DNA from 3 places in the Kitasatospora sp. NPDC036993 genome. Region 3 is predicted to be linked to each of the others. Evidence: riboswitches for the same ligand, from Rfam matches in the RefSeq annotation. Region 3 holds a riboswitch; each other region holds the start of a gene.
The links. Region 3 has a riboswitch for cyclic di-AMP ahead of ACZ7C5_RS33365 (LysM peptidoglycan-binding domain-containing protein). Riboswitches for the same ligand answer to the same signal wherever they lie in the genome.
Positions count from the first base shown of each region.

Region 1: linked by a shared signal. The riboswitch ahead of ACZ7C5_RS24680 (C40 family peptidase) and the one ahead of ACZ7C5_RS33365 (LysM peptidoglycan-binding domain-containing protein) in region 3 are both predicted to bind cyclic di-AMP.
Region 2: linked by a shared signal. The riboswitch ahead of ACZ7C5_RS03525 (transglycosylase family protein) and the one ahead of ACZ7C5_RS33365 (LysM peptidoglycan-binding domain-containing protein) in region 3 are both predicted to bind cyclic di-AMP.

Region 1 is NZ_JBVJRP010000011.1:241,349-251,204, reverse strand. Features, by position in the region: gene ACZ7C5_RS24695 (hypothetical protein) at 175-438, shown strand; gene ACZ7C5_RS24690 (NYN domain-containing protein) at 653-2,002, shown strand; gene ACZ7C5_RS24685 (C40 family peptidase) at 2,203-3,240, shown strand; cyclic di-AMP (ydaO/yuaA leader) riboswitch at 3,579-3,732, shown strand; gene ACZ7C5_RS24680 (C40 family peptidase) at 3,743-4,876, shown strand; gene ACZ7C5_RS24675 (C40 family peptidase) at 5,104-6,150, shown strand; gene ACZ7C5_RS24670 (hypothetical protein) at 6,324-7,346, shown strand; gene ACZ7C5_RS24665 (glycosyltransferase 87 family protein) at 7,431-8,825, opposite strand; gene ACZ7C5_RS24660 (glycosyltransferase family 4 protein) at 9,038-9,856, shown strand, end outside.
Region 2 is NZ_JBVJRP010000002.1:10,486-20,341, forward strand. Features, by position in the region: gene ACZ7C5_RS03495 (MFS transporter) at 1-768, shown strand, start outside; gene ACZ7C5_RS03500 (TetR/AcrR family transcriptional regulator) at 998-1,603, shown strand; gene ACZ7C5_RS03505 (helix-turn-helix domain-containing protein) at 1,683-2,549, opposite strand; gene ACZ7C5_RS03510 (ATP-binding protein) at 2,968-3,543, shown strand; gene ACZ7C5_RS03515 (DUF397 domain-containing protein) at 3,968-4,231, opposite strand; gene ACZ7C5_RS03520 (sirohydrochlorin chelatase family protein) at 4,797-5,762, shown strand; cyclic di-AMP (ydaO/yuaA leader) riboswitch at 6,227-6,397, shown strand; gene ACZ7C5_RS03525 (transglycosylase family protein) at 6,384-7,754, shown strand; gene ACZ7C5_RS03530 (hypothetical protein) at 8,037-8,237, shown strand; gene ACZ7C5_RS03535 (LacI family DNA-binding transcriptional regulator) at 8,337-9,356, opposite strand; gene ACZ7C5_RS03540 (glycoside hydrolase family 13 protein) at 9,382-9,856, opposite strand, start outside.
Region 3 is NZ_JBVJRP010000022.1:3,759-13,614, reverse strand. Features, by position in the region: gene ACZ7C5_RS33385 (protein kinase domain-containing protein) at 1-399, shown strand, start outside; gene ACZ7C5_RS33380 (nucleoside triphosphate pyrophosphohydrolase) at 747-1,769, shown strand; gene ACZ7C5_RS33375 (SDR family NAD(P)-dependent oxidoreductase) at 1,781-2,203, opposite strand; gene ACZ7C5_RS33370 (cytochrome P450 family protein) at 2,460-3,800, shown strand; cyclic di-AMP (ydaO/yuaA leader) riboswitch at 4,021-4,186, shown strand; gene ACZ7C5_RS33365 (LysM peptidoglycan-binding domain-containing protein) at 4,192-5,085, shown strand; gene eno (phosphopyruvate hydratase) at 5,340-6,626, shown strand; gene ACZ7C5_RS33355 (FtsB family cell division protein) at 6,830-7,327, shown strand; gene ACZ7C5_RS33350 (DUF501 domain-containing protein) at 7,299-7,967, shown strand; gene ACZ7C5_RS33345 (Ppx/GppA phosphatase family protein) at 7,964-8,905, shown strand; gene ACZ7C5_RS33340 (NAD(P)/FAD-dependent oxidoreductase) at 9,335-9,856, shown strand, end outside.

The sequences.
Region 1 (9,856 bases), on a different contig from region 3:
AGGTGACACCGTGGTTTACGGCAGGTGGACTAGCCCGGGTGTTCAGGCAACCGGTGGTCGCGACGGCAGCCCCAGGCAATAGGCTTGGGGCGGGCATTCCCGCCTCCCGCCGCCGATGCCGGGGCTCCGGGGGGAGCGCCTGGCCCACGCAGGGATCACCCGAGAGGACCCCCGATGACCGTCCCCGCTCTGACCGCCGAGACGCGCTGGCGCTGCACCCTGTGCGGCAACCTCACCCGCTTCGACGTCACCCGCACCGCGCGGGTGACCGAGTTCCTGCACTTCGACCTGGCCGGCGGGTCCAAGGTCGAGGAGACCGAGGTACTGAGCGAGACCATCGAGTCGGTGCGCTGCCGCTGGTGCAACGCGGTCGACCAGGTCGAGCTGGTGGCCAGGCCTGGCGCCGAGAGCACGGAGGCCGCCGCCGAGCAGGGCTGACCCCGTCGGTGCGGCGGGCGGGTGCGCGGCATGCCCGTCCGCCGCACGGGACAATACAGAACAAGACGCACGGAGCGTGACGACAGGGGCGGCCGCGGCCGTACCCCGCTGGACCAGGATCGGAGCCGAGGACGTGGTGGACGCAGCGAAGGAGCCCGGCGAAGAGCGGGGGCTTCAGCCCGCTGCGGCCGAGGCCCCGGCCGAGCCGGCCCGGGTGGAGGACGGTTCCTCCGAGCCCGCGGTGGAGCGCGCGGCCGAGAAGCTCGACCGGCCGCTGCCGGAGGGCGTGCGCCGGCGCGTGGTCGGGCTGGCCTCGGACGCGCTCGGCGGGCTGCCGCCGGCCGAGCTGCCGCAGAGCCTGCGCCAGTACGTCAAGTTCACCCCGGCGCGGCGGGCCAAGTACGCGGCCACCGCGCTGGCGGCGGCGCTGGAGTCGGAGCCGGCCTTCCGGGTGCGGATAGCGGAGCGGCTGAGACTGGGGCAGCCGGACCTGGTGAAGGCGCTGGAGTCGGGCACCGTTCCGAGCGCCGCCGACCCGATGGACGTCGCGGCCGCCGCCTACCTGGTGCGGTCGGCCGGCTGGAGCCGGCTGGTGGCCGAGGCCGGCGAGGAGGTCGAGCGGGCCGGCGCCGAGGACGCGGCCGCGGAGGCGACCCGGCTGGTGGAGAAGCTACAGGCGGAGCTGGCCGAGGTGCGGGCCTCCGCACGGGCTGACCTGGACCGGCAGCGGACCGAGTCGGACGGCGTCCGCAAGGAGGCCGAGTCGCTGCGCAAGAAGGTGCGGTCGCTGGAGAGCGACACCCGCAGGGCGCAGGCCGAGACCCGCAGGCTGGCCGGCGAGCTGGAGGCCGCGAAGGCGCAGGCCGCGACCGAGCGCGGCGCGGTGGAGACCGAGGCGCGCCGGCTCAGGCACCGGGTCTCCGAGCTGGAGAACGCGGCCGAGCAGGGCCGCCGGTCGGCCCGTGAGGGGCGCAGCGTCGAGGACATGCGGCTGCGGCTGCTGCTGGACACCGTGCTGCAGTCGGCCCAGGGGCTCCAGCGGGAGCTGGCGCTGCCGGTCTCCCAGATCCGTCCGGCGGACCTGGTGGAGGCGGTGGTGCCGGGGGCGGCCTCGCCGCACGACGTGGCGCGGCGCGGCCTCGCCGAGGACGATCCGGCGCTGCTGGACCAGCTGCTGGCGATCCCCCAGGTGCACCTGCTGGTGGACGGCTACAACGTGACCAAGACCGGCTATCCGGCGCTGCCGCTGGAGCAGCAGCGGATCCGGCTGCTGGGCGGGCTGGCGATGCTGGCCCAGCGCACGCAGGCGGAGGTCACCTGTGTGTTCGACGGGCAGGACCTGGACGTCCCGGTGATCATGGCGCCACCGCGCGGGGTCCGGGTGCGGTTCAGCCGGACCGGGGAGACCGCGGACGAGCTGATCCGCCGTCTGGTGCGGGCCGAGCCGCAGGGCCGTCCGGTGGTGGTGGTCTCCACCGACCGGGAGGTCGCGGAGGGCGTGCGGAAGGCCGGCGCGCGCCCCGTGGCCTCGGTGTTGCTGCTGAACAGACTGGCCCGGCCCTGAGTCCGGACCGGATGGAATGATGCCTGGTCAGGGGTGGTTCCGAGCGGGTGTGCGGGTCTTGTGACGTCAGCATGGGAACCGGATTTCACGCCTACGGGGGAGTAGCAGAACGGGTAGATGTTCACTAGGGTCTGGCGTCAAACCTATTTTCCGGAATCTCATCCCATCAGGTGAGTCCGATGGAAGAAGGAGCCGGACCCTTGGCATCCCACCGCCGTCCCAAGCAGCCGAGCCGCGCACGGATCTCCGTGCTCACCGCCGCCGCTGCGACCGCGGTCGCCCTCTCCGCCCAGGTGGCCGCGCACGCCGCGCCGCAGCCGAACAAGTCGGACGTCAAGGCGCAGATCGACCAGCTCCAGGAGGAGCAGGAGCAGGCGGCGGAGAAGTACAACGGCGCCAAGGAGCGGGCCGACCAGCTGCGCAAGCAGTCCGGCCAGCTCCAGGACCAGGTGGCCCGCGGCCAGGAGCAGATGACGCAGCTGCAGGGCGGCCTCGCCGAGGTGGCGGGCGAGCAGTACCGCACCGGCGGCATCGACCCGTCCGTCCAGCTGATGCTCTCCTCCGACCCGTCCGGCTACCTGGACAAGGCCTCCACCATCCAGCAGGCCGGCACCAGCCAGGCCGAGGCGCTCAAGGGGCTGCTGGACCAGCAGCGCCGGCTGGACCAGCAGAAGACCGAGGCGGCCACCGTGCTCGCCTCGCTGGAGAGCACCACCAAGGACCTGAACCAGGCCAAGACGGACGTCAACACCAAGCTGAAGGCCGCCCAGGACCTGCTGAACTCGCTCAGCGCCGCCGACCGAGCCGCGCTGCGGGCCCAGCAGACGCAGGAGGACCGCGCCTCGCGCGGCAGCGACCGGGTCGACCTCGGCAGCCTGCCGCCGGCCGGCGGCCTCGCGGCGGTGGCGGTGTCCAAGGCGATGGGCAAGCAGGGCTCGCCGTACGTGTGGGGCGCCACCGGATCGACCACCTTCGACTGCTCGGGCCTGATGGTCTGGGCGTACGGCCAGGCCGGCGTCTCGCTGCCGCGCACCTCGCAGGAGCAGGGCCACTACGGGACCAAGGTGCCCTCGCTGGACCAGGCCCAGCCGGGCGACCTGGTGGTCTACGGCAACGACATGCACCACGTCGGGATGTACATCGGCAACGGCATGGTGGTCCACGCGCCGCACACCGGCGACGTGGTGAAGGTGATGAAGGCCGACGCGATGTCGATCAACACCATCCGCCGGGTCTGACGGCCCGACACGCCGGAGGGGCCCCTTCCCCGGACCTGTGATCAGCGCCACCCCCTTGTGGGGGTGGCGTTCGGGTTTTCGGCGTTTCGTGACCGCATGGTGAGAACTGATCAGCCTTACGTGTGGCAGTGGTCACCATCGGTCATTTTCACAAAAGAACTTTGGCAATCTTCTGTCTTTTTTCTGACAAGGATTTGAACCGATCACGGTTCAGTTACTAGGGTCGTGCCCTGAACCACCGCACTCTCGATCGCCCAGCCAGGGTGGCGGCGGTGGTTTCCGTCGAGTTCGCAAGGCAGCGGGGCAGGTCGAAGCGACTGCCCGACAGGGGAGCCCAGTTCGTGGGGGCGCTGCGGAGCGGAGCCGGGGAACCACGTTCCTCCGGGGTGAATCGGCGCCAGGTCGGCCGGTGGAACGGCCGTGAGGCGTCGTAGGGCATGCTTCCGGCCCGAACCCGTCAGCTCACCCGGTAGGCGGCCGTAGGAAGAAGGAGTCCGCCTTCGTGGCGTCCCATCGTCGTCCCAAGCCCGCCGGCCGCGCCCGCGTCTCGATCCTGACCGGAGTCGCCGCCGCAGCCGTCGCCCTCTCCGCGCAGTCCGGCGCCCACGCCGACCCGCAGCCGACCAAGGAACAGGTCAAGGAGCAGGTCGACCAGCTCAACGAGCAGGCCGAGGTCGCGACCGAGAACTACAACGCCGCCCAGGCCAAGCAGCAGGAGCTGGAGAAGCAGGTCTCCGGCCTCCAGGACCAGGTGGCCCGTCAGCAGTCCCAGGTGACCGAGCTCCAGGGCGGCCTGGCCGAGATCGCCGGCGAGCAGTACCGCAACGGCGGCATCTCGCCGACCGTCCAGCTGATGTTCTCCTCCAGTCCGGAGGGCTTCCTCACCCAGGCCGGTGCGCTGAACCAGGCCGGTGCGACCCAGAAGGGTCAGCTGAAGGAGCTCCAGGAGCAGCAGCGCAAGCTCGACCAGGACCGCAACGAGGCCCAGGGCAAGCTCGCCGAGCTGGAGTCCACCACCCAGCAGCTGAAGACCGCCAAGCAGGACGTCCAGGGCAAGCTGAAGGCCGCCCAGGACCTGCTGAACACCCTGACCGAGCAGGAGCGCCAGGCGCTGCGCCAGGCCGAGGAGAAGGCCGCGGCCGAGGCCAAGGTCAAGGCCGACGCCGCCAAGGCCGAAGCGGCCAAGGCGCAGCAGCAGGCCGACCGCGCCTCGCGCGACAACAGCCGCAGCGACATCTCGACCGGTTCGGCCGCCGCCGCGCCGGTGAAGGTCGCGGCCGGCAGCTCCCGCGGTGCCGCCGCCCTCTCGTACGCCGCCTCCAAGGTCGGCAGCCCGTACGTCTGGGGCGCCACCGGCCCGGGTTCCTTCGACTGCTCCGGTCTGATGGTCTGGGCGTACAACCAGGCCGGCGTGTCGCTGCCGCGCACCTCGCAGGCGCAGGCCTCGGCCGGCACCCGGATCGGCACGGACATCTCCCAGGCCCAGCCCGGCGACCTGCTGATCTTCTACACCGACGCCCACCACGTCGGCATCTACGCCGGCAACGGCCAGGTGCTGCACGCGCCCAGGACGGGCACGAACGTGCGCTACGAGGCGGTCACCAACATGCCGCTGACCGGCATCGTGCGGGTCTGATCCCCGCTCGGACGCTTCCGGGCCCGGCCTTCCTCGGGGAAGGCCGGGCCTGCGGCTTTTCCGGAAGGTCGAGCTGATGTCCGATTAGTGGGCGAATATTCGGGTTGGGAGGGGTTTGGACTCGGTTGCCCGGACTCGCTAACGTCTGCCACCGGACTCCCGCTCGACGGCCGCCCACCATGGCGCGGCGGCGGGGACCGCGCCGCAGGATTGGAGCCGCTGCCGCCATGCCCGTGCACCGTCGTTCCCAACTGCTCGCCCGGGCGCTGGTGCTGACCGCGGCCGCCGCCACCGCGCTGGGCGTGGCCACCGGAGGCAGCGCCCAGGCCGCCCCCGGCAGCCCGGACCCGGCCGACCGACAGGACGTCAAGGCGCAGGTGGAGCAGCTGTACGACGAGGCCGAGCAGGCGTCCGAGAAGTTCAACGCGGCGCAGGAGGCCCAGCGGCGCCTCCAGGGCGAGACCACCATCCTCCAGGGCGAGATCGCCGGCGCCCAGGACCAGCTCAACCAGCTGCGCGGCGACCTGGCGACGGTGGCCGGGGCGGAGTACCGCGGCGGCGGCATGACCCAGACGGCCCAGCTGATCCTCTCGACCGACCCGGAGGGCTACCTGGCCCGCGCCCGCGCCATGGGCCAGGCCGCCGCCCGCCAGCAGGAGAGCCTGCACGAGCTGATCACCCGGCAGCGCCGGCTCGACCAGCGCCGCACCGAGGCGGCCGACAAGCTCGCCGAGCTGGACCAGGCCCGCCGGTCGCTCGCCGACGGCAAGCAGCAGATCCAGCAGCGGCTGGCCAAGGCGCAGAAGCTGCTGAACGGCCTGGGCGGCGCCGAGCGGGCCCGGCTGGCCGCCCAGGACGCCAGGGACGCCGAGCGCCGCGCCACCCGGGGCACCGACCGGCTGGACCTCGGCACCGCCCCGCCCGCCTCCGAGCGCGGTGCGGCCGCGCTGGCCGCCGCGGTGCGGATGATCGGCTCCCCGTACGTCTACGGGGCCGCCGGCCCGCACGCGTTCGACTGCTCGGGTCTGATGTACTACAGCTGGCGGCAGGCCGGAGTGACCCTGCCGCGCACCTCGCAGGCCCAGGCGTACGCCGGGCAGCGGATCAGCCTGTCCGAAGCGCGACCGGGAGACCTGGTGATCTTCTACCGGGACATGCACCACGTCGGCATGTACGCCGGCGGCGGCGTGATCGTGCACGCCCCCCGCCCGGGCGCCAGGGTCCGCTACGAGAGCGTCGGCGCCATGCCGGTCTCCGGGGTGGTCCGGCTCTGAGCACCCCGCCGACCGACCCCGCCGACATACCCGGCTCCGGCCCCCGACGCACGCTGTCCAGGCGCGGCGCGCTGCTGCTCGCGGCCGGCGGGCTGACCCAGCTGTCGCTGCCGCCGGCCGCCCCCGCGGCGCCCGCGGCGCGGACGGCGGACCGCCGCGGGCAGGTGGCCGCCGTGCTCGCGGAGCGGGTGCGCTCGGCGCCGCCCTGGTCCGGGCTGCCGGTGGCCGGGGCGGAGTACCGCAACCTGGTGCTCGCCGGGGCCGGCGGGCCGGAGCGGCTCACCGCCGCCGCCGACCTGGCGGTGCGGATCGCCGGGTACGACGAGTACCCGGTGGTGTACCCGCGCCGGATCGAGCTGGTACGGGCCGGGGCCGACTGGCGGGTCGAGCGCGAGGAGGCCGCGAGCGGGCCGCCCGCGCCGTGGGACTTCGGGCCGCTCCGGTCGGCGCCGGGCGCGCACTGCCTGGTGCTCGGGCCGGCCGCCGGCCCCGACCCGGCCGAACTGGTCGCGGTGGGGGACCGGGCGGTGCCCGCCGTCACCGAGGTCTGGGGCGGCGACTGGCCCGGGCGGCTGCTGCTGGAACGGCCCGCCACCGGAGAGCAGTTCGCCCGGCTGCTGGAGGGCGACCCGGCCGGCTGGACGGGCATGGCGGCGGTCACCGTGGCCGCCGCCGGCGCGCCCTGGCACACCCCGGCGGACCGGGTGCTGGTCAACCCGGAGGCGTACCGGCGGCTCAGCGACTTCGGCCGCCAGGTGGTGGTCACCCACGAGGCCACCCACGTCGCGACCAGGGCCGACACCCGGGCCTGGACCCCGCTGTGGCTGTCCGAGGGCGTCGCCGACTGGACCGCCTACCGCGACTCGGGCCGCAGCCCGCGGCAGATCGCCCCCGAGCTGGCCAGGGACGTCGCCGACGGGAAGCTGCCCACCGCGCTGCCCGCCGACCAGGACTTCACCGCCGGCGCGACCGGCATCTCCCAGGCCTACGAACAGGCCTGGCTGGCCTGCGAGCTGATCGCCCGCGAGCACGGGCCGGGCCGGCTGGTCGCCCTCTACCGGGCGGTCGGCGCGGCGGACGGGCAGGGCGAGGACCGGGAGCGCCGCACCGACCGGCTGCTGCGCCGCGAACTGGGTGTCGGCCTGGACGACTTCACCCGGCTCTGGCTGGAGCAGGTGGCGGCGCTGAAGGGCTGAACAGCGGCCCCGCTGTGTTGGTCCGCGGTGCCGCTGTGCCGGTCGGCGGCGCCGCCGGGCTGATCGGCGCCGTTGAAGGGCCGGTCAGCGGCGCTGCTGGGCCGGGGTGCCGGGGCGGCGCCGCTCGACCGGGGCGCCCGGGTGGTCGATGCCGTCCAGCAGGTCCTGCTCGTAGGCGATGCCGGGGCGCACCGGGTAGCCGGCGGCCGACAGCTCGGCGGGCTCGCGGTCCAGCACCACGGTCGGCGGCAGCGCCGCCCCGCCACGGGTGGAGCGCCAGAGCCGGACGCAGGAGAGCAGGGCCGCGGCCAGCAGCAGCAGGTTGCGCAGGGCCAGCACGGCGACCGCCGCCGGGCCGCTGGCCAGCACCTGGGAGAACATGATCGGGAATTCGAGCAGGGTCAGCGGGCAGGCGAGCAGGATCAGCACCGCCACCGGCCGCTGGCTGGTGCTGCGCACGGTCAGGCAGACCGCCGCGACGCCGATCAGCCAGACCAGGTACTGCGGGCTGATCACCCGGCTGGTCACCACGAAGATCAGCAGCGCGCACAGCGCCGCGTCGTACATGGTGGCCGCGTTGCGGCGCTTGGAGGTGAAGCGCCACAGCAGCAGCCAGGCGAAGCCCAGCAGGGTGCCGGCCATCATCACCTTGCTGATCACGGCGACCCACGGCCCGAGCATCTCGGGGGAGCCGTAGTTCATGGTGACCCGGCCGTCCCAGGTCCCGGCGATCCTGGCGAGGTGCAGCGGCAGCGCGCCGAGCGACTCGACCTCGATGCCGCGGTCCTTCTGGAAGGCCAGGAAGTCGAAGGCGCCGTTCATCCCGGCCGTCAGCAGGAAGCCGATGGAGACGGCGGTGGCGCCGGCCAGCGTCCAGGAGCGGCGGGTGCGGCGGCCGGAGGGGGTGCCGATCAGGCCGATCAGCGGCCAGATCTTGACGATGCCGCCCAGGCCCAGCAGCACCCCGCCGACCGCCGGGCGGCGGATCAGCGCCAGCAGGCCGGCCAGGGCGACCGCGGTGACGATGACGTCGAAGCGGTTGTAGATCATCGGGCCGAGCAGCGGGACGCCCACCACCCACATCCAGGCACCGGTCAGCGCCCGGCCCCGGCGCAGGCCGGTGCGGACCAGCAGCGCGGTCGCGGCGGCGTCGGCGATCCCGCAGATCACCCAGAACGAGACCAGGTACGACCAGGGCAGCAGGCCCGGCAGCAGGATCACCAGGGCGGCGCCCGGCGGGTACTGCCAGGTCACGTCGTCGAACGGGAAGGTGCCGGTCTGGAGCACGCCGTACCAGGCGTGGTAGATCATCCAGACGTCGGCGGTGACGTCGCCACCCGCCTTCAGCACGCCCGTCACCATCAGCACCAGCAGGGCGCGGGTGGCCGTCCAGGTGGCACCGAGCGCGGCGAGCGCCCCGAGCGGGCGGCCGAGGCGGCCGCGCGACGACACGGACTCGGTGGCCGGGGCCAATTCCACTGCGCTCCCTCGTTCGTCTCGTACGTCCTCACCGGAGGCGTCGTACCGACGGACGCCCGGGCCGCCGTAGCGCGGCCTAGGTACTAGGACTGACCCGGGGGTCAAACGGTTGCCGTGTGCGGTTCCGTTCCCGGCGGGTCATGGTGTTGACCTATCGTACGGATCACCCAGCGGTACACCGCGCACCCCCCGACCGAGCGAGCCGTGGCCTGATGCACAGAACCTTGATCGTCACCAATGACTTCCCGCCCCGCCCCGGTGGCATCCAGGCCTTCGTCCACAACATGGCCGTCCGTCAGCCCGCAGGCGGCATCGTGGTGTACGCCTCGACCTGGCGGGACGGCAGCGAGGTGGCCCGCTTCGACGCCGAACAGCCGTTCCCGGTCATCCGGGACCGGACGAAGGTGATGGTTCCCACACCCCGGGTCACCCGGCGGGCCGCCGAGATCCTGCGCGCGGAGAAGTGCGACTCGGTCTGGTTCGGCGCCGCCGCCCCGCTCGGGCTGATGGCGCCCACGCTGCGCGGGGCCGGGGCCGGGCGGCTGCTCGGCATGACGCACGGGCACGAGGCCGCCTGGGCCCAGCTGCCGGGCTCCCGGCAGCTGCTGCGGCGGATCGGCGCGGGCACCGACGTGCTGACCTACCTGGGCGAGTACACCCGCTCCCGGATCGCCGCCGCGGTCGGGCCGCAGGCCGCGGCCCGGATGGCGCAGCTGCCGCCGGGCGTGGACGAGTCGGCCTTCCACCCGGACTCCGGGGGCGCCGAGGTGCGCCGCCGGCTCGGGCTGGCGGACCGTCCCGTGGTGGTCTGCGTCTCCCGGCTGGTGCCGCGCAAGGGCCAGGACACCCTGATCGAGGCGATGCCGCAGATTCTCGCCGACGTGCCGGACGCGGTGCTGCTGATCGTCGGCGGCGGCCCCTACCGGGCGGACCTGGAGAAGCTCGCGGACGCCAGGGGCGTACGGGCCTCGGTGCGGTTCACCGGCTCGGTGCCGTGGGAGGAGCTGCCCGCCCACTACGGGGCCGGGGAC
Region 2 (9,856 bases), on a different contig from region 3:
GTCGTCGCCGTCCTGGCCGCCGCCTTCCTGCTGGTGGAGAGCCGCACCGCGCACCCGCTGGTCCGGCTCGGCATCTTCCGCAACGGCTCGGTCGCCCGGGCCAACGTCGTCGCCTTCGCGATGACCGGCGCGTACGGCGGGTTCCAGTTCGTGGTCACCCTCTACCTCCAGCACCTGCTCGGCTGGTCGGCCCTGGAGATGGCCCTCGGACTGCTCCCCGCCGCGGCCCTCATCGCGCTCTCGGCACCCTTCATGGGCCCGATCGTGGACCGCTTCGGCACCGGGCGGCTGCTGCCGATCGGCCTGCTCTCGCTGGTCGCCGCCTTCGCCCTGTTCCTGCGGCTGGACGAGCACAGCTCCTACCCGGGCCTGGTGCTGCCCTCGATGCTGCTGCTCGGCGTGGGCTTCGCGTTCGCCTTCCCCTCGGTGAACATCGCCGCCACCGACGGCGTGGCCAACGAGGAGCAGGGCCTGGCCTCGGGCCTGGTGAACACCGCGATCCAGGTCGGCACCGCGGTGGTGCTGGCCGGGTCGACCGCGATGATCACGGCCGGCAGCGCGGGCGGCGACAGCCCGCAGGCCCAGCTGGACGGCTACCGGCCGGCCCTGATGTTCGTCACGGCGATCGCGCTGGTCGGCCTGGCGGTCGCCGCGGCGGGCGCCCTGGTGGACCGGCGCGGGAACTCAACTCCCCTACCGGTACCGGATCATGACGCCCCGCCGGCCGGATCGCCTACGGCCCGGACCGAAGTCCTGGCCCAGCGCTGACCCGCGGGCCGGCCCACGGCCGGCCTCCGGACCGTCGGGCAATGGCGCCGGCTCCACCAAACCCCCGTGTTGGTGGAGCCGGCCGTCTTCGTGGCCGCCGCCCGGGCAGCGCCCTCCGGGGGCGCGGTTCCACGGTGCGGCTGTCGGCTCCGCAAGTATATTGGCTCGAAGCCAACGAACGTTCGGAGCAGACACGATGGCACCTCGCGGGGATTCGGTCAATGAGGAGATGCGGCAACGCTCCCGCCGACGCATCATGCGGGCCACCGTCGAGCTGGTTGACCAGCGCGGTTACGCGGGCACCACGCTGACGGACATCGCCGAACGGGCCGGACTCGCCCGTGGACTGCTCTCGTACTACTTCGACGGCAAACGGCTGCTGATGCAGTCCGCGACCCACCGGATGATGCACCAGTCCCTGGCCGACGCGCTGGCGGGACTGCCCTCCGGCTCCTCCCCCGACACCCGGCTGGCCCGGGCGATCGACACCGTCCTCGGGCTGGCGCTGGACCACCCCCGGGTGATGCGCTCGCACCTGGCACTGATCCTCGACCCGGACACCGGCGCCTTCGTCCAGGACCCGGAGCAGCAGCAGCTCGGCGCCATCCTCCAGAGGCTCCTGCACGACTGGGGCGCACCCGATCCGATCGCCGAGCACGCGGTGCTGCGCAGCGCGCTGATGGGCGGCTGCATCGGGGTGCTGCTGCCGGGCGCCGAGATCTCGCTGGCGCCGATCCGGGCCGACCTCTTCCGCCGCTACGACCTGGCCTGGGAACTGGGCCGCCCGCCGCAGCCGTCCCCGCCGGAACGCGAACGGCCGCCGGCCCGCGACTGACGGCGGGTGGGCGGCCTGGTGACCGGCTGCCGGGGGGCCTCGCGAGCGAGGGAGCTCACAGGCCCCGGGCGGCAGCGGCTCAGCGTTCCTTCAGGATCGAGGCGAGCAGGTCGATGGTGCGCTCCGGCGTGAGACTGTCCACGCAGAGCCGCTCCATGACCTGGATGTAGGCGTCGACGTCGTCCCGCTTGTCCAGGTAGAGCGCGCTGGTGAGCTGCTCCAGGTAGACCACGTCGGCGAGGTCCTGCTCGGGGAACCGGAGGATCGTGAACGCCCCGGACTCGCCCGCGTGAGCTCCGAACCGGAACGGCATCACCTGGATCACCACGTTGGCCTGCTCGGCGACGTCGATCAGGTACTGCACCTGACCGCGCATCACCTTGGGCCCGCCGACCGGCCGGCGCAGCGCGGCCTCGTCGATGACCGCCCACAGGCGCGGACTCGCGCCCTCGGCCAGCAGCTTCTGCCGACGCAGACGGAGGCTGACCCGTCGCTCCACCTCCTCCTCGCTGATGACCGGCCGACTCTGGCCGAAGACCGCCCGTGCGTACTCCTCGGACTGGAGCAGCCCGGGGATGAACTGCACCTCGTAGGTGCGGATCAGCTGGGCCGCCTCCTCCAGCCCGACGTAGGTCTGGAACCAGCCCGGCAGCACGTCGTTGAAGCTGTGCCACCAGCCGGACTTGTTGGCCTCGCGCACCAGGCCGAGCAGGGCTTCCCGCTCGATGCCGTCGTCGACGCCGTACAGGCTGAGCAGGTCGGCGACGTCGCGTTCCTTGAAGCTGACGCGGCCGAGTTCCATCCGGCTGATCTTGGACTCGGAGGCCCGGATCGCGTAGCCCGCGTCCTCTCGGGTGATGCCGCGCGCCTCACGGAGGCGGCGCAGCTGCGAACCGAGGAGGATCCGGCGGACCATCGAGCCGCCGCCCGGCTGAACTGTGGTCATGCGGTCGAAACCTCCACCTAGGGCAAACAGCGCACAGTCTGCCATCAGTTGAGCGCTCACGGTGCCGATACTGACGGATGTTCCTATCAGTTCCACACTCCACGCACCAGGATGCACGTGCATTCGGCGCTTGCATATGCCAATAGTGCGACTGCACGTGAATCGACTCTTGCATCTGCAGTGAGCGCACACCACCATGGTGCACGTGCACCTGCACATCCCTGGCAATCCCGCGGGCTCCGCGTCGACCCCACGCGCGACTCCGCGCACCGACCCGACGGCGTCCCCCGCGCCATCGGGCGTTCGAGTGCGCGCGCGCCTGGTCGAAGGGGCGGCCGAGCGGCCGAGCGAGTCGGAGGTGACCGGCATGACCCCGGCGGGTCCAGCCGTGTCCGCCCCCTTATGGGAGGAGCTCTTCATGAGCACCGGTACGGCTTTGGCGGTTGACCCCCATGTGGTCACCTGTACGCTCGCTCCTCGCTTTGAAGCCGTCAGAACCGCGCGCGACTTCGCCCGGATCACGCTCAAGCGCTGGGGCCTGACGGAACTGTTCGACGATGTCGCGCTGGTGGCCTCGGAACTCGTGACCAACGCGCTCCGGCACGCGGTCGGCGCACGGCCCGACCATGCGGGCGGCGTCCAGGGCGAGTACGACTTTCCCGTACAGCCGACCGCGGACGGCCGGCTGCCGATCCGAATAAGCCTGGTGCACCGCGCACCCCAGGTGGTCTGCGCGGTGAGCGATCCGAGCAGCATCGGCCCGGTCGCCCGGGAGGCGGACTTCGTCGCCGAATCGGGCCGCGGGCTTCACCTGGTGGAGTCGTTCAGCCGCTCGTGGGGCTGGCACCCGCTGGGCAGCGGCAAGGTGGTCTGGGCGCTGTTCGAGGCGGAGGCGACCGGCGGTTCCCCGCTGGACGGACATCCGGAACTCGGCGGCCGCTCACCGCTCGACGGTCCCGTCGAGGTCGGCGGCCGGCATCGGCGCTCGGCCTAGCCCGGGTGTCGCGCCCGAACCGGCACCGCGACTGGGACCGGCAGTGCGACCGGTACTGCACCCGGGACGGGCACTGCGGCTGGAACCGGAGCTGCGGCTGGAACCGGGGATCGCGACCGGGGCCGGCACCGCGCCCCGAGCGGGCCCCGCACCCGGGACGGGTGCCACGCCCGAAGCGGGCCCTGCGCCCAGGCACGGACTCGCGCCGGACCTGCGCGTGGCCGGCCGGGGGAAGCCCCGGGAGGACCACACTCCGGCCCCTTTCCCCAGGTCCCGCCGAGGCGTTCCGGCTCCCCCGGTCCGCGAGCGGTCACGCCCGCCGGACGAATCCGGGAAGGACGCCAGGAAGGGTGCCGGAAAAGACAAAGGCCGTCGTGGTGTCGGCACCCACGACGGCCCTCCGATGACGGAGCACGACGGTCGGTCAGACCGCCAGGTGGTCGAACTCCCCGTCCTTCGCCCCCAGCAGCAGGGCGGCGATCTCGGCCCGGGTGTAGATGAGCGCCGGACCGTCCGGGAACCGCGAGTTGCGCATCGCCACATCGCCGCCCGGCAGGGCCGCGAACTCGACGCAGTTGCCCTGGGAATTGCTGTGCAGGCTCTTCTGCCAGACCACCCCCCGGAGATCGGCGGCGGCCATCCCGTTGTAGGTGTCGTACGAGCCGTGCGTGTCCTGCGAGTCGTGCATAGAAGTCTCCCGAAGAGCTCCGGAGTTGTCGTCCAGCGCGGCGCCCCGGCACCGCCGAACGAACGGACCGGCCCCGTACCGGTCCGGCACAACGCCTCACTTGACGCGATGATAGCCGCAGTGCACGTGCATCAGCACGGGACGGTGCAGGTGCACGAGGCCTTTCATCCGCGGCCCCGAACTCTTCACGGGCCTTTCTCCTGACGGTACGTAAACGGACATAGCCGATGGAATCACCGGGCGCGCGATAACCGGCCGTGAGCACCTCCCCGCTGAATGTTGATCTTCGAATGCCGGGAGTCGCATCTTCGTGACCCTCTGTCAAGCCACCCGCGCACTGTGAGACATCTCACGCGCCACGGGCGCAACGCCCGCCCCCTCGGATCGCGTCGAGCAATGGCGAGCAATGCTGACGCCCACTCGGGGATCGGGCGAGGAATGTCCGGATTGTAGGCAAAGCGTCAGGACCGGCGCCGGAGACTCACCGGCTCCGCACCGCGGCCGCGCGAAACCCGTACGGCAGCCGACTGCAAGCCGGACGGGCCGATGTCCTACGATCTCCGGCATGAGCACCGCAGCCATCCCGGGCGCGCCACTGCCCGTCCGTACTCCAGGCTCCCGTGCGCGGGGGCGCCATCGTCGTCCTGAGCGCCCCGAGATTCCGGCCGGCGCCCCGGCCCTGGTGCTCGCCGTACCCGCGACCGCCGGGCCCGAGTCCCGCTCGGTCGTCGAGGAGCTCCTCTCGATCGTCCGCACCGAGCAGAACGGCGTCCGGACCGCGGTCGGCTACCTGCCCGGCAACGGCAATGGCACCGAGGGCGTGGGCGGCGAGGACCGCACCGTGGCGGAGCTGCTGAGCCTGGCCGCCGAGGCCGGACAGCCGATGCCCGTCCTGGTGCCGCTGGTACCCGGCCCGCACACCTTCCTGACCGGGCTTCACGCGCTCGCCGCCGAGTACGGCGCACCCGTCACCGACCCGCTGGGCCCGCACCCGCTGCTGGCCGAGGGTGTGCACGTCCGGCTGTCCGAGGCCGGACTGGCCCGGGCCGACCGCGCCCGGCTGTTCGCCATCGCGACCGCCGCGGACGGCGTGGTCCTGACCACCGTCGGCGGCGAGGACGCGGCCGCCGCGGCCGGCATCACCGGTGTGCTGCTGGCCGCCCGACTGGCCGTTCCGGTCGTCGCCGCCGCGCTCGACGTTCCCGGTTCGGTGGCCGCGGCCGTCAACCACCTCCGTGACACCGGCTCACAGCGCCCCGCGCTGGCCCCGCTGGTGATCGGCCCCGAGGCGGACTCCGAGCTGCTCGCCACGGCCGCCGAGGAGTCCGGCTGCCCGTCGGCCGCGCCGCTGGGCGCGTACCCGTCGGTGGGCCAGCTGATCGCCTCCACCTACCTGGCCGCGCTGCCCACGCCGTCCCCGGAGGACCTGGCGCGGGCCGAGGCGGAGGCGGCGGCCGCCGCCGAGGCCGAGGGGGTCGTGGAGGGCGCTCGTGGCGCCCACGCGGCCGTCGAGGGACGCGCCGGACGGTAGTCGACGCCGCGCGCCGCTCCGCGCGCACCGAGGGGCCCAGAACGCTCGTGCGTTCCGGGCCCCTCGTGCTGTTTCCCCATCCTGTCCGGGAGGCAGTCGGGAGGAAGTCGGCAACGGGGTGTCAATGAAGTGGAATGTCCGATCTGGCGCCATTTGAAAGGAAATAGGCAGCGCGCGCGGGGGCGCTCGAATCGCGGCCGCTCCGCCGCTTCCCAGGGGGCGTGATTCCTCGCCTCGACGCCCCGTCACACCCCTTCTGAAGCGGAGCCAGTTGTCGCCTTCAGCAACAGCATTGCCCGAAAACGATCATTTACGATCATGACGGACGGCAATTTTGGCGATTTCCACTAAACCGTGATGCGCGTCACAGGAGTTTGCGGTTTGAACTTCAGTCTGATTAACGTGCTCCCGTTCGTGACCACACGAACCCGGTTCATCCGCGACGCCGAGTCCTGCCGTCGGATGTCCTGGCAGCGCGAAAACGCACCACGGCAGGAGCGGGGGACCCACAGGTAAGTCGCCCCGGACCGATCCCAGGAACGGTCCAGGGCTAGGGGTGAAGCCGCGCCCATGGCGCGGCCGGGCAACTCCAGCCCGAATCCGACAGCTCACCTCGCAGGCGTGGGAGAGGAACGCGTCTTCATGCTGCCCACCAACGGCAACCGTCTGTCCAGCCGCACCCGTCGCGTGATCGCCGCCCTCGGCGTCGCGGGTGTCGGCCTCACCGTTCCCTGCCTCACCACCGGCACCGCCTCCGCCGCGTCCGTCTCCACCTGGGACGCCGTCGCCCAGTGCGAGAGCGGCGGCAACTGGGCCATCAACACCGGCAACGGTTTCTACGGCGGTCTCCAGTTCACCTCCAGCACCTGGGCCGCCTTCGGTGGCACCGCCTACGCCCAGCAGGCCAACCAGGCCACCAAGGCGCAGCAGATCGCCGTCGCCGAGAAGGTCCTCGCCTCGCAGGGCCCGGGCGCCTGGCCCGTCTGCTCCGTCAAGGCCGGCCTGACCAAGGGCGGCACCCCGGCCGCCGTCGACACCTCGGCGGGCTCCACCACCGGTGCCGGCACCGGTTCGACCGCCGCCAAGCCCGCGCAGACCCCGAAGCCCGCCGCCCCGGCCGCGAAGCCGGCCGCCAAGCCCGTGCAGCCCCAGGCCCCCGCCGCGAAGCCCGCCGCACCCGCCCAGGACGGCGCGCAGGCCGCCACCGGCTCCGCCGACTCCGGCAACCGGAGCGCGTGGGCCCAGAAGCGCCAGCAGCAGGCCCAGAGCGGCGACTACACCGTGGTCGAGGGCGACTGGCTGTCCTCGATCGCCGACGAGCACAGCGTGCAGGGCGGCTGGCAGCGGCTGTACGAGCTCAACCGCGGCACCCTGACCGAGGGTCCGGACGCCATCTACCCGGGCCAGCAGCTGTCCTTCGGCGGCAACGGGCGGGCCCAGGCCGGCCAGTCCTCCGCCACCAAGTCCGGCTCGGACTCCACCTGGTTCGACCGCTCGCAGAAGTCCGGCCAGTCCGCGAACGGCGGTGCCGTGAACGCCCAGCCGACCGCGCAGCCCCAGGCCCCGGCCGCCAAGCCGGCCGCCAAGCCCGCCCCGCAGACCCAGCCCCAGACCCAGGCTCCGGCCGCCACCGGCAGCATGGCCGCCGCGGTCTCCTTCGCCGAGTCGAAGGTCGGTCAGGCGTACGTCTACGGCGGCACCGGCAACGGCGGCTGGGACTGCTCCGGCCTGACCCAGGCCGCGCTGCGGGCCGCGGGCGTCTCCGTCCCGCGCGTCGCCGCCGACCAGGCCGCCGCCAGCACCCACGTCTCGCTGGACAGCCTCCAGCCGGGCGACCTGCTGTTCTGGTCCAACAACGGCAAGGACTCCGGCGTCTACCACGTCGCGATCTACGTCGGCAACGGCAAGTACGTCGAGGCCGCCAACCCGAGCTCGGGCGTCCGCGAGCAGAACATCGCCAACTGGGCCCCGGACTTCGCCGGCCGGGTCTGAGGACGGCACACGGCCGACGGACGACGGTGACAGCCGGCAGGGAACCTCTGACGGATGACAGATAACAGGTAACAGATGTCAGATGACAGATTTCAACATCTGTCATCTGTCCTCCGTCGGCCGTCAGCCGTCGTCCGAACGCTGACCACCCGCCGCCCCCGGGGAGAGTCTGGTCGCTCCTCCCCGGGGGCTCCGGCGTCCCCTCCCCCGGTTCCGCCGATTCCCGTGGTGGATCGCCGCCCCAACGGGCATGCTGCTGCTCTGCACCCGAGGAGGAGTCACATGGCCCAGGTCACCGTCACCCTCGACGCGAACCTCGCGATCGACGCGATGATGCTCTCCGGCACCAAGAACCCGCAGGACGCCGTCGAACTGGTCCTGCGCGACTACCTGGCCCGCGGCCGCCGCACCGAGACCCGCACCGGCGAAGCGGCCGACGGAAACCGCCTCACCGTCGGCCGCCAGGACGCCCAGGAGGGCTGACCGCCGGCGGCCCGCACGGGCCGGTCCCGCGCACACCGAAGGGGTCCCGGAGAGCAACCCGCCCTCCGGGACCCCTTCGTCGGCCGTGACGGCCGGAGCTCAGCGCGCGCAGGCCCCGGTGGACCCGCGCATCACCAGCTCCGGCTGGAACATGAACTCGCCGCGCTGGGCCGCGTTCCCGCCGACCTCCTCCAGCAATGCGTCCACCGCCGCCGTGGCCATCGCCTCGACCGGCTGCCGGATCGTGGTCAACGGCGGCTCGGTGAAGGCGATCAGCGGCGAGTCGTCGAAGCCGACCACCGACACGTCCTGCGGCACCGACAGTCCGCGCTGCCGCACCGCCCGGATCGCCCCGAGCGCCATCATGTCGCTCCCGCAGACGATCGCCGTGCAGCCCTTGTCGAGCAGCGCGCCGGCCGCCGCGTGCCCGCCCTCCACGCTGAACAGCGTGTGGTGGACGAGGTCCTCCGCTTCCGCCTGGCTGCGCCCGAGCACCTCGCGCATCGCCGCCGTGAAGCCCTCGATCTTGCGCAGCACCGGCACGTACCGGCGCTGCCCGACGGCCAACCCGATCCGCTCGTGCCCGAGTTCGGCCAGGTACTGGACGGCCATCCACATAGCCGCCCGGTCGTCCGGCGAGATGAACGGCGCGTCGATCTTCTCGCTGAAGCCGTTGATCAGCACGAACGGCACCCCGCGCCCGGCCAGCCTGGAGTAGCGGTCGTGGGCGGCGGTGGTGTCGGCGTGCAGCCCGGAGACGAAGACGATGCCCGCCACTCCCCGGTCCACCAGCATCTCCACCAGTTCGTCCTCGGTGGAGCCGCCCGGAGTCTGGGTGCAGAGCACCGGGGTGAAGCCGTGCCGGCTGAGCACCTGCTCGATCACCTGGGCCAGCGCGGGGAAGATCGGGTTGCTCAGCTCCGGGGTGATCAGACCGATCAGTCCGGCGCTGCGCTGCCGCAGCCTGGTCGGCCGCTCGTACCCGAGCACGTCGAGTGCGGCCAGCACGTTCTGCCTGGTGGTGGCGGAAACGTTCGCCTTGCCGTTGAGCACGCGGGAGACGGTGGCTTCGCTGACCCCCGCCTGTGCCGCGATGTCTGAGAGTCGCGCCGTAGTCACGGTCCCGAAGCCTATTCCAACCACGTCAGACCGCCCACCAGCCGGTGCTGTCCGGAGCGAGCACGGTCTCGCCGGCGTCCACCACGAGGTCGGCCGAGGCCAGCAGCAGGGCGCCCGGAGCCGCGATCCGTACCGGTCGGCCGGTGGTGTTCGTGGTGCAGACGAAGGAGCCGCGGCGGAACATCAGGGTGCCCTCGGGGCTCTCCAGCCACTCGACACCGGTGCCGGCGCCGAGGTCCGGCTGCGCCCGGCGGACGGCCAGCGCACTGCGGTAGAGCTCCAGGGTGGAGGTCGGGTCGCCGGTCTGCGCCTCGACGCTCAGAGCGGCCCACTCGGCCGGCTGCGGCAGCCAGGACGGCCCGCCGGCCACCGGTCCGAAGCCGTACGGGGCCTCGGTGCCGGACCACGGGATCGGGACGCGGCAGCCGTCGCGGTAGCCGTCCTGGCCCGCCTGACGGAAGAAGGACGGGTCCTGGCGGACCTCGTCGGGCAGGTCGGTG
Region 3 (9,856 bases):
CAGGCGCTGCCCGAGTACCGCCGGCTCGCCGCCACCGCCGACGGCGGCCCGCACGGCCCCCAGGGCCTCGACCACCGGTACCGCGCCGCGATCTGCCTCGACCGCCTCGGCCACGGCCCCGAGGCCCTCGCCGAGTACCAGGCCCTCCTCGCCGCCCACACCGCCCGCCTCGAATCCGGCCTCGACACCGACCCCGAGCGCAGCCACGACCTCCGCGAACGCATCGGCCTCCACCTCGCCGCCGCCGGCGACCCGCAGAACGCCTGGCAGTGGCTGCTGCCCCTGCTCCTCGACCGCGAACGCCGCGACGGCCCCCACCACCCCGCCGTCCGCCGCCTCCGCCAGTCCCTCGCCACCCTCACCCCCGCCTCCACCCCCTGGCCCCCGGCCCGCCCCTAGGGCCCGTCTTCAAACCCCCGCCTGCGGGGCGACGCCAGGGCACGCACCTCGCCGCGTTGTCGTCGGTCGCCGATGCTCCGCATGGACTCCGCCCCCAGCCTTCGGCCGGGAGGTGCCCCCACCTCCGCCTTGCGATGCACGCACCCCAACGCCGCCCCGCCCGCCCTACGGGCGGACGACGAGGGTTTGAAGACGAGCCCCAGCCGTCGTGTCCCGGTCGTCGGGGCCTCCTCTTGAACACGCCTGCCGCCGCCGCTGCCGCGGGGTCGCCGCCGTCCAGGACCGGGAAGTCGGCCGGGCCGCCGTCCCGCGGCCCCGGGGGTGGGGGCCGGGGGTAGGTTCGGGGTGTGACGACGAATGTTCCGGGCGCGAAGTTGATCTTGCTGACCACCACCCACCGGGTGGCTCCCGGCCTGCTGGCGTGGCCGGCCTGGGAGGCACTGCGGTCGGCGGGGCGGGTGCTGGTGGGGGACGAGGGGCACCCGCAGGTGGCCGCGGTGCGGCAGGCCGGGGTGACGGTGGAGGTGGTGGAGCCAGGGTCGGCGCCCGGGCTGGCGCGGCTGCTGACCGGGCAGCCCGACGGGGCCGGGCCGACGGTGTGGCTGGGCGGCCCGGACGGCGATCCGGGGCTGACCGACGCGCTGGCGCGCCTCGCGGTGGAGCACGCGGGCGAGGTGCCCGAGATCGAGGTGCTGCCCGGCTCGTACGACCTGCCCGGGTCCCGGCTGCTCGACCTGGTGACGGTGATGGACCGGCTGCGCTCCCCGGGCGGCTGCCCCTGGGACGCCGAGCAGACGCACGAGAGCCTGGTGAAGTACCTGGTCGAGGAGGCGTACGAGCTGGTCGAGGCGATCGAGGAGGGGGACCGGGAGACGCTGCGCGAGGAGCTGGGCGACGTCCTGCTCCAGGTGTTCTTCCACGCCCGGATCGCCGAGGAGCACCCGACCGGGCCGTTCACGATCGACGACGTGGCCGGCGACATCGTCGACAAGCTGGTGTACCGGCACCCGCACGTGTTCGGGGACGTCGAGGCCGAGGGCGCCGCCGAGGTGGAGGCGAACTGGGAGCAGCTGAAGGCGGCCGAGAAGGCGGACCGCGAGTCCGTGCTGGACGGGGTGCCGGCCGGGCTGCCCGCGCTGGCGTACGCGGCGAAGCTGGTGTCCCGGGTGCGCCGGGCGGGCTTCACGGAGGTGCCGGACGAGTCGTACGAGCTGCCGGCCGAGCTGACCGCGGACTCGGCGGGCCGGCTGCTGCTCGCGGTGGCGCAGCGGGCGCACGACGCCGGGGTGGACGTGGACGCCGCGCTGCGGTCGGCCGCGCGCGGGTACCGGGAGGCGGTGCGCGCGGCCGAGGGCCTCAAGCCGGAGTGACGGTGCGGGTCTCAGGCCGCGGTGGCGGCGCTCGCCGGGCGCCGCTGCGGCGGGACGAGTTCGCCGATGGCCTCGCCGACGAGGACGACGAGTTCGGCGAGGCGCTCCAGGTCGAGGTGGGCGGGCAGGTCGGCGAGCGAGACGATTCGCTCGCCGCCGGGGCCGGCCACGGCGAACAGGTCGATCGGCCCGAGGTGCTTCTCGGCGGTGTCCACGAGGGCGGCGACGTCGCTGGGGCGGCGGATGTCGCCGCAGACGCCGACGACGGGGCAGCCGGGCCGGTCGAGTTCGGCGGCGAGGTCCTCGGCGATGCCGACGTGCTGGTCCGCGATCAGCATTCCGGCGGTGCCGGCCGCGGCGAACCGACGGGCGAGGCCCGCGCCCGACCCGCCGTCGAGGACCGCGATGACGATGACTGACCCGCTGATCCGCATGGCCTGCTCCTCCCTGTGGGCGACACCGCACCGGCGCCCACGCGTATTGCGGAGGATCGTAGGCACGTCCTGACCCTCCGCAACAGTGGTTACCCCTCAGGTGACCAGGCTCACGCCCACGCTCCGGACAAGAGCTGTCCAAGAGCCGTCCACGGAGGGTCGGCACCCCGGGCCGGCACCCCGGCGGCGCACCGTCCGCGGGCAGGCGCGCGCCGTCGGGGAGGGGCGTGCCCGGCGCACCGGATACGGTCGGTCCATGCCAGCTCAGCCCGACCCCGCCAGGCCCGCCGCCGCGCCGTCCGACGCCACCGGCCCCCAGCTGTTCACCTGGGAGTTCGCCTCCGATCCGTACCCCGCCTACGCCTGGCTGCGGGAGCACGCCCCGGTGCACCGCACCACGCTGCCGAGCGGCGTGGAGGCCTGGCTGGTGACGCGGTACGCGGACGCCAGGCAGGCGCTAGCGGACGGCCGGCTGTCGAAGAACCCGGCGCACCACAGCGGGCAGGCGCACCGCACCGGCCGGGTGGGCATCCCGGGGGAGCGGCAGGCGGACCTGATGACCCACCTGCTGAACATCGACCCGCCGGACCACACCCGGCTGCGCCGACTGGTGTCGAAGGCGTTCACCCCGCGCCGGGTGGCCGAGTTCGAGCCGCGGGTGCAGCAGCTCACCGACCGGCTGATCGACGGCTTCGCGCGGCGCGGTTCGGCGGACCTGATCCACGAGTTCGCCTTCCCGCTCCCCATCTACGCGATCTGCGACATGCTGGGCGTGCCGGCCGAGGACCAGGACGACTTCCGCGACTGGGCCGGAATGATGGTGCGCCACACGAAGCCGGGCCAGGGCGGCGGTCAGCGCGGCGGCGTGGGCCGGGCGGTGAAGCGGATCCGGGCGTACCTGCTGGAGCTGATCCACCGCAAGCGCGCGGACCTCGGGGACGACCTGATCTCGGGCCTGATCCGGGCGAGCGACCACGGTGAGCACCTGACCGAGAACGAGGCCGCGGCGATGGCCTTCATCCTCCTCTTCGCCGGCTTCGAGACGACCGTGAACCTGATCGGCAACGGGACCTACGCGCTGCTGCGCAACCCCGGGCAGCGCCGGCTGTTGCAGGAGTCGGTGGCGCGCGGGGAGAGCGCGCTGCTGGACACCGCGATCGAGGAACTCCTGCGCTACGACGGGCCGGTGGAGATGGCGACCTGGCGGTTCGCGACGCAGCCGCTGACCGTCGGCGGGGTGGACATCCCGGTCGGTGACCCGGTGCTGGTGGTGCTGGCCGCGGCGGACCGCGACCCGGCCAGGTTCGCGGACGAGAACACCCTCGACCTGGCCCGGACGGACAATCCCCACCTGGGTTTCGGGCACGGCATCCACTACTGCATCGGCGCCCCGCTCGCGCGGCTGGAGGGGCGCGCCGCACTGGCCACCCTGCTTTCCCGGCTGCCCGATCTGCGGCTCGCGGAAAGCCCGGAGAATCTGCGGTGGCGAGGTGGCCTGATCATGCGTGGGCTGCGCGAACTCCCGGTGGAATTCAGTCCGGAGAGCCGCTCCCCGCACGCCCCTCCGCACGCCCCCGCCGAGCCGCCGATGCCCTGAGGTCACGCTGACGGGACGTCGTCGATCGCCCTCGGCGGTGGTGTGAACAGCCATCAATCAGGACATATCGCCGCCGTTGGTAGGCGGTCGGACACGCGCCGTAATTTATGTGTGATATCGGCGATATGAGCTTGTGATTGGTCTGATGATCTGTCTACTCTCCCTGGAGTTCGCAGCTGCGGACCTCGTACGCGGAACGCCGAATCCTGCCCGCCGCGTCACGGGAAACCGACCAGAACCCTGGGCAGGGGCGGGGGAACCAGGTTTGTTGCCGTCCCCACGGCTTGGGGTGAAGCCGCCCGAGCGGGATCTCTCCGCACACGGCGGCCGGGCCACCTCCCGGTCCGAACCCGACAGCTCACCTCGCAGGCGTACGGAGAGGGACCTCTTCATGCTGCTCGTTGGAACTGGCCGTCACCGTCGTCGCACCCAGGCCGAGAAGGCCATCGCCGTCGCCGGTGTGGCCGGCGTCGGACTCGCGATGCCGCTCCTCACCGCCACCGGCGCCTCCGCCGCACCGGTCTCCACCTGGGACGCGGTCGCGCAGTGCGAGAGCGGCGGCAACTGGAGCATCAACACCGGCAACGGCTTCTACGGCGGCCTCCAGTTCACCTCCAGCACCTGGAAGGCGTACGGCGGCAACGCCTACGCGGCGCAGGCCAACCAGGCCAGCAAGGCCCAGCAGATATCGGTCGCCGAGAAGGTCCTCGCCTCGCAGGGCCCGGGTGCCTGGCCGGTCTGCTCCCAGAAGGCCGGTCTGACCAAGGGCGGCGCCCCGGCCGCGGTCGACACCTCCTCGGACGCCAAGCAGCAGCAGGCTCCCAAGCCGCAGGCCCCGAAGCAGCAGGTCCCGAAGCACGCCAAGCCGGCCGAGAAGCCGGCCGCCCAGCAGCAGGCCGCACCGAAGCCCGCCGCGAAGCCGGTCCAGCAGGCCGCCCCGCAGCCGCAGGCCCAGGGCTTCTCCGGCAAGGCCGGCTGGGACGCCGACGCGAAGGTGTACTGGTACCAGAACAACGGCGGCTGGTACTGGACCAGCCACCAGAGCGTCTACCAGCAGTACGCCGGCCAGACCGCCGCCCAGCCGCAGGCCGCCCCGCGGGCCGCCCAGCCGGCCGCGCAGGCCGCGGGCCACGACTACACCGTCCGCGCCGGTGACACCCTGTCGACCATCGCCTCCGCCCAGGGCGTGTCCGGCGGCTGGAGCGCGCTGTACGAGCAGAACCACGCCACCGTCGGCGGCAACCCGAACCTGATCATGCCCGGCCAGGTGCTGCACCTCGGCTGAGCCGCCACGCCCGACGCGCGGAGGGGACCGGTCCTACCGGTCCCCTTCGTCCGTATTCGCCCGCTCCAGGGGGACAAGCTGGGACAAGCAGGTGAACTACCGGCGGGTAGGAGGGCCACACGCTGAGACGGAACCCAGGTCGACGTGGTCCCGGGAGCCCGGGCGGTTAGGCTCTGGTCGTAAACGACTCCGCAATCGTCCTGCTGACAGCACCCCCCGTCAGACCGGACCCTGCTTCCGCAAGGAGATGCCTCGTGCCGTCCATCGATGTCGTCGTAGCCCGTGAGATCCTCGACTCCCGCGGCAACCCCACGGTCGAGGTCGAGGTCGGCCTCGACGACGGCAGCACGGGTCGTGCCGCTGTTCCGTCGGGTGCCTCCACCGGTGCCTTCGAGGCGCTGGAGCTGCGCGACGGTGACAAGAACCGCTACTTCGGCAAGGGCGTGGAGAAGGCCGTCCTGGCCGTCATCGAGCAGATCGGCCCGGAGCTGGTCGGCTACGACGCCACCGAGCAGCGCCTGATCGACCAGGCCATGCTGGACCTGGACGCCACCCCGGACAAGTCCTCGCTCGGCGCCAACGCCATCCTGGGCGTCTCGCTGGCCGTCGCCCACGCCGCCTCCGAGGCGAGCGACCTGCCGCTGTTCCGCTACCTGGGCGGCCCGAACGCGCACGTCCTGCCGGTCCCGATGATGAACATCCTCAACGGCGGCTCGCACGCGGACTCCAACGTCGACATCCAGGAGTTCATGATCGCCCCGATCGGCGCGGAGTCCTTCTCCGAGGCCGTCCGCTGGGGCGTCGAGGTCTACCACACCCTCAAGGGCGTGCTGAAGGAGCGCGGCCTGTCCACCGGCCTCGGCGACGAGGGCGGCTTCGCGCCGAACCTGGACAGCAACCGCGAGGCCCTGGACCTCATCACCGAGGCCATCCAGAAGGCCGGCTACGTGCCCGGCCGCGACATCGCGCTGGCCCTGGACGTCGCCGCCTCCGAGTTCTACGAGGACGGCGCCTACCAGTTCGAGGGCAAGGCCCTCTCGGCGGCCGAGCTCATCGAGTACTACGCCGGGCTGGTCGCCGCCTACCCGCTGGTCTCCATCGAGGACCCGCTGGACGAGTCGGACTGGGACGGCTGGAAGGCCATGACCGTCAAGCTGGGCGACAAGGTCCAGCTGGTCGGCGACGACCTGTTCGTCACCAACCCGCAGCGCCTGGCCCGCGGCATCGAGACCGGCACCGCCAACGCGCTGCTGGTGAAGGTGAACCAGATCGGCTCGCTGACCGAGACCCTGGACGCCGTCGAGCTGGCCCAGCGCAACGGCTACCGCTGCATGATGTCGCACCGCTCCGGTGAGACCGAGGACGTCACCATCGCCGACCTGGCCGTCGCCACCAACTGCGGCCAGATCAAGACCGGTGCCCCGGCCCGCTCCGAGCGCGTCGCCAAGTACAACCAGCTGCTGCGCATCGAGGAGATCCTCGACGACGCCGCCGAGTACGCCGGCCGCGGCGCCTTCCCGCGGTTCCGCTCCGCGGAGTAATCAGGCACAGCCGCTCCGCGGAGTAATCAGGCACAGCCGCGCTGCGGAGCAATCAAGCAGTCGGCACGGCGAGCACGAGGGCCGCGCGCTCCCGGTAGCGCACGCCTGACCGGTGCCCCGCCGTTCACCCCGTAGGGTGGACGGCGGGGCACCGTCGCGACCAGGAGGGGATACGGGAGATGGCTGGCTGGAGGATCCCGGGCTTGGCGGCCCGGCCCCGGTTCACGAGCCGGGCGACCGTCCTCGTCCTGGTGCTCTGCTCGCTGGTGGCGATCCTCGCCTACCCGACGCGGCAGTTCATCTCCCAGCGCGCCGAGATCTCCGCCCAGCGGGCGAAGGCCGACCACGCCCGCCAGCAGGTCGAGCAGCTGCGCCGGGAGAAGGCCCGCTGGCAGGACCCGGAGTACGTCAAGGCGCAGGCCCGCGCCCGGCTGCACTACGCGGTGCCGGGGGAGACCCCGTACATCGCGGTGGATCCGGCCCGCCAGGGCGCCCCGCCCTCCTCCTCCACGGTCGGCGCGGCGGCTTCCCCGAACGTAGTTCCCGGAAGCACCGCGGCCGGCCGGGCGAACGCCGCCAAGCCCTGGTACGCCGGCATCTGGGACTCGGTGGACGCCGCCGACACCGCCGCGGCGCCCCACGCCACCCCCGTTCCGCTCCCACCGTCCCCCGTTGGAGACACCTCCCCCCATGACCACTGAGAACCACCCCGCCGTCTCCGACGCCGACGTCGCGGCCATCGCCGCCCAGCTCGGCCGGGTACCGCGCGGCCTGCGCGGCGTGGCCCACCGCTGCCCCTGCGGCAACCCGGACGTCGTGGAGACGGCCCCCCGGCTGCCGGACGGCACTCCGTTCCCCACGCTCTACTACCTGACCTGCCCCAAGGCCGCCTCGCTGATCGGCACCCTGGAGGCGGAGGGCGTGATGAAGGAGCAGACCGCCAGGCTCGCCGAGGACCCGGAGCTGGCCGCGGCCTACCAGAAGGCGCACGAGGACTACATCGCCCGGCGCGACGCGATCGAGGTGCTGGAGGGCTTCCCGAGCGCCGGCGGCATGCCGGACCGGGTGAAGTGCCTGCACGTGCTGGTCGGCCACTCGCTGGCGGCCGGTGAGGGCGTCAATCCGCTCGGCGACGAGGCGATCGGCATGCTGGAGGACTGGTGGGCCAAGGGCCCGTGCGTGTCCCCGGCCGAGGTCCAGGCCGCCGGTGAGCGGGTCGCCCGTAACCGCGCCAAGGAGCAGGACCACGACGCGGTGATCGCGGCCAAGCAGCAGAAGACCGCCGAGCGCGCCGCGAAGCGCGCCGCCGGGGAGGCCGGGGCGGAGCAGGAGTCCGAGTGAGCACGACCCGCGTGGCCGCGATCGACTGCGGCACCAACTCGATCCGTCTGCTGGTCGCCGACCTCGACCCGGCGACCGGGGAGATCGCCGACCTCGACCGCCGGATGATCGTCAACCGGCTCGGCCAGGGCGTGGACCAGACCGGCCGGCTGCACCCGGACGCGCTGGCCCGCACCTTCGCGGCCTGCCGGGAGTACCAGGAGATCATCTCCGGCTTCGGCGTCGGCCCCGAGCGCCTGCGCTTCGTCGCCACCAGCGCCTCCCGGGACGCCGAGAACAGCGACGAGTACGTCAAGGGCGTGCGCGACATCCTGGGCGTCGAGCCCGAGGTGGTGAGCGGCGAGGAGGAGGCCCACCTCTCCTTCGTGGGCGCCACCAAGGAGCTGGCCGGCGGTCAGTTCCCCGCTCCCTACCTGGTGTTCGACCTGGGCGGCGGCTCCACCGAGTTCGTGCTCGGCGCGGACGACGTGCGGGCGGCGCGCTCGGTGAACATCGGCTGCGTGCGGCTCACCGAGCGGTACTTCGGCGACGCCGAGCTGCCCTCCGCGGAGCAGATCGCGGCCGCGCGGGAGCACGTGCGCGCCGAGCTGGACCGGGCCGAGGAGGTCGTCCCGCTGACCGGGGCGGCCACCCTGGTGGGCCTGGCCGGGACGGTCACCACGGTCTCCGCGATCGCCCAGGACCTGCCCGGCTACGACTCGGCGGCGATCCACCACTCCAGGATCAGCCGGGAGCGGGTCGCCGGGATCACCCGGGAGCTGCTCGCCGCCACCCACGCCGAGCGGGCGGCCATCCCGTCGATGCACCCGGGCCGGGTGGACGTGATCGCGGCCGGGGCGCTGGAGCTGCTGGAGATCATGGAGCGCACCGGCGCCGCCGAGGTGGTCGTGAGCGAGCACGACATCCTGGACGGAATCGCCTGGGGCATTGCCTCCTGACCCCTTTCGGGGATGACCCGAACCGGCCCCGGCACCCCTTTCGGGGGGCCGGGGCCGGGGCGCGCCCGGGTGGGGGCGGAAAAGTTCGTGAATTTCTTCACATGGCGATCCGGTCATTCGTCGTACAGGTCGGCCCGCTACGTCCGAAATGTGGGACCGAAGGCCTGGTGGCGGGCCGGCCCATGGGATCGCAGGTCAGGCCTCGCCCGAGGTTTGAAAATCGAAATCACGTGCGGGAACCCGGGCGTTGTGCGGATCGTTGCTGCTCAGGCCGGTAGTGCTCCGGCGCGTGTTCGCGCGGGGCCGCCCAGGGGTGCGGGTTCCCGTGCCGGGCCCGATTTTGTGGCCGCGCAGTGTAGCACGGGGGGTCCGTCAACTTGTGACCGGGCTCACGAAGGCTGCTCCGGACGGTGCTGGATACTTTCGGATATGAGCACCACGGAGCGTCCTCGCATCCTCATTGTCGGCGGTGGTTACGTCGGCCTGTATGCCGCGATGCGCATCCTCAAGAAGATGCGCTACGGCGAAGCGACCGTCACGGTCGTCGACCCGCGGTCGTACATGACGTACCTGCCCTTCCTCCCCGAGGCGGCCGGCGGCAACGTCGCGCCCCGCAACCTCGTCGCGCCGCTGCGCAGCGCCCTCAAGCAGGCGGAGGTGCTGACCGGGTCCGTCACCGGCGTCGACCACGCCCGCAAGGTCGCCACCATCCAGCCCGCGGCCGGCGACAGCTACGAGCTGCCCTTCGAGTACCTGGTCGTCGCGACCGGCTCGGTCTCCCGCACCTTCCCGATCCCGGGTCTGGCGGAGAACGGCATCGGCATGAAGACGGTCGAGGAGGCCATCGGCCTCCGCAACCACGTCATGGCCCAGCTCGACAAGGCCGAGTCCACCACGGACGAGGACATCCGCCGCAAGGCGCTGACCTTCGTGGTGATCGGTGGCGGCTTC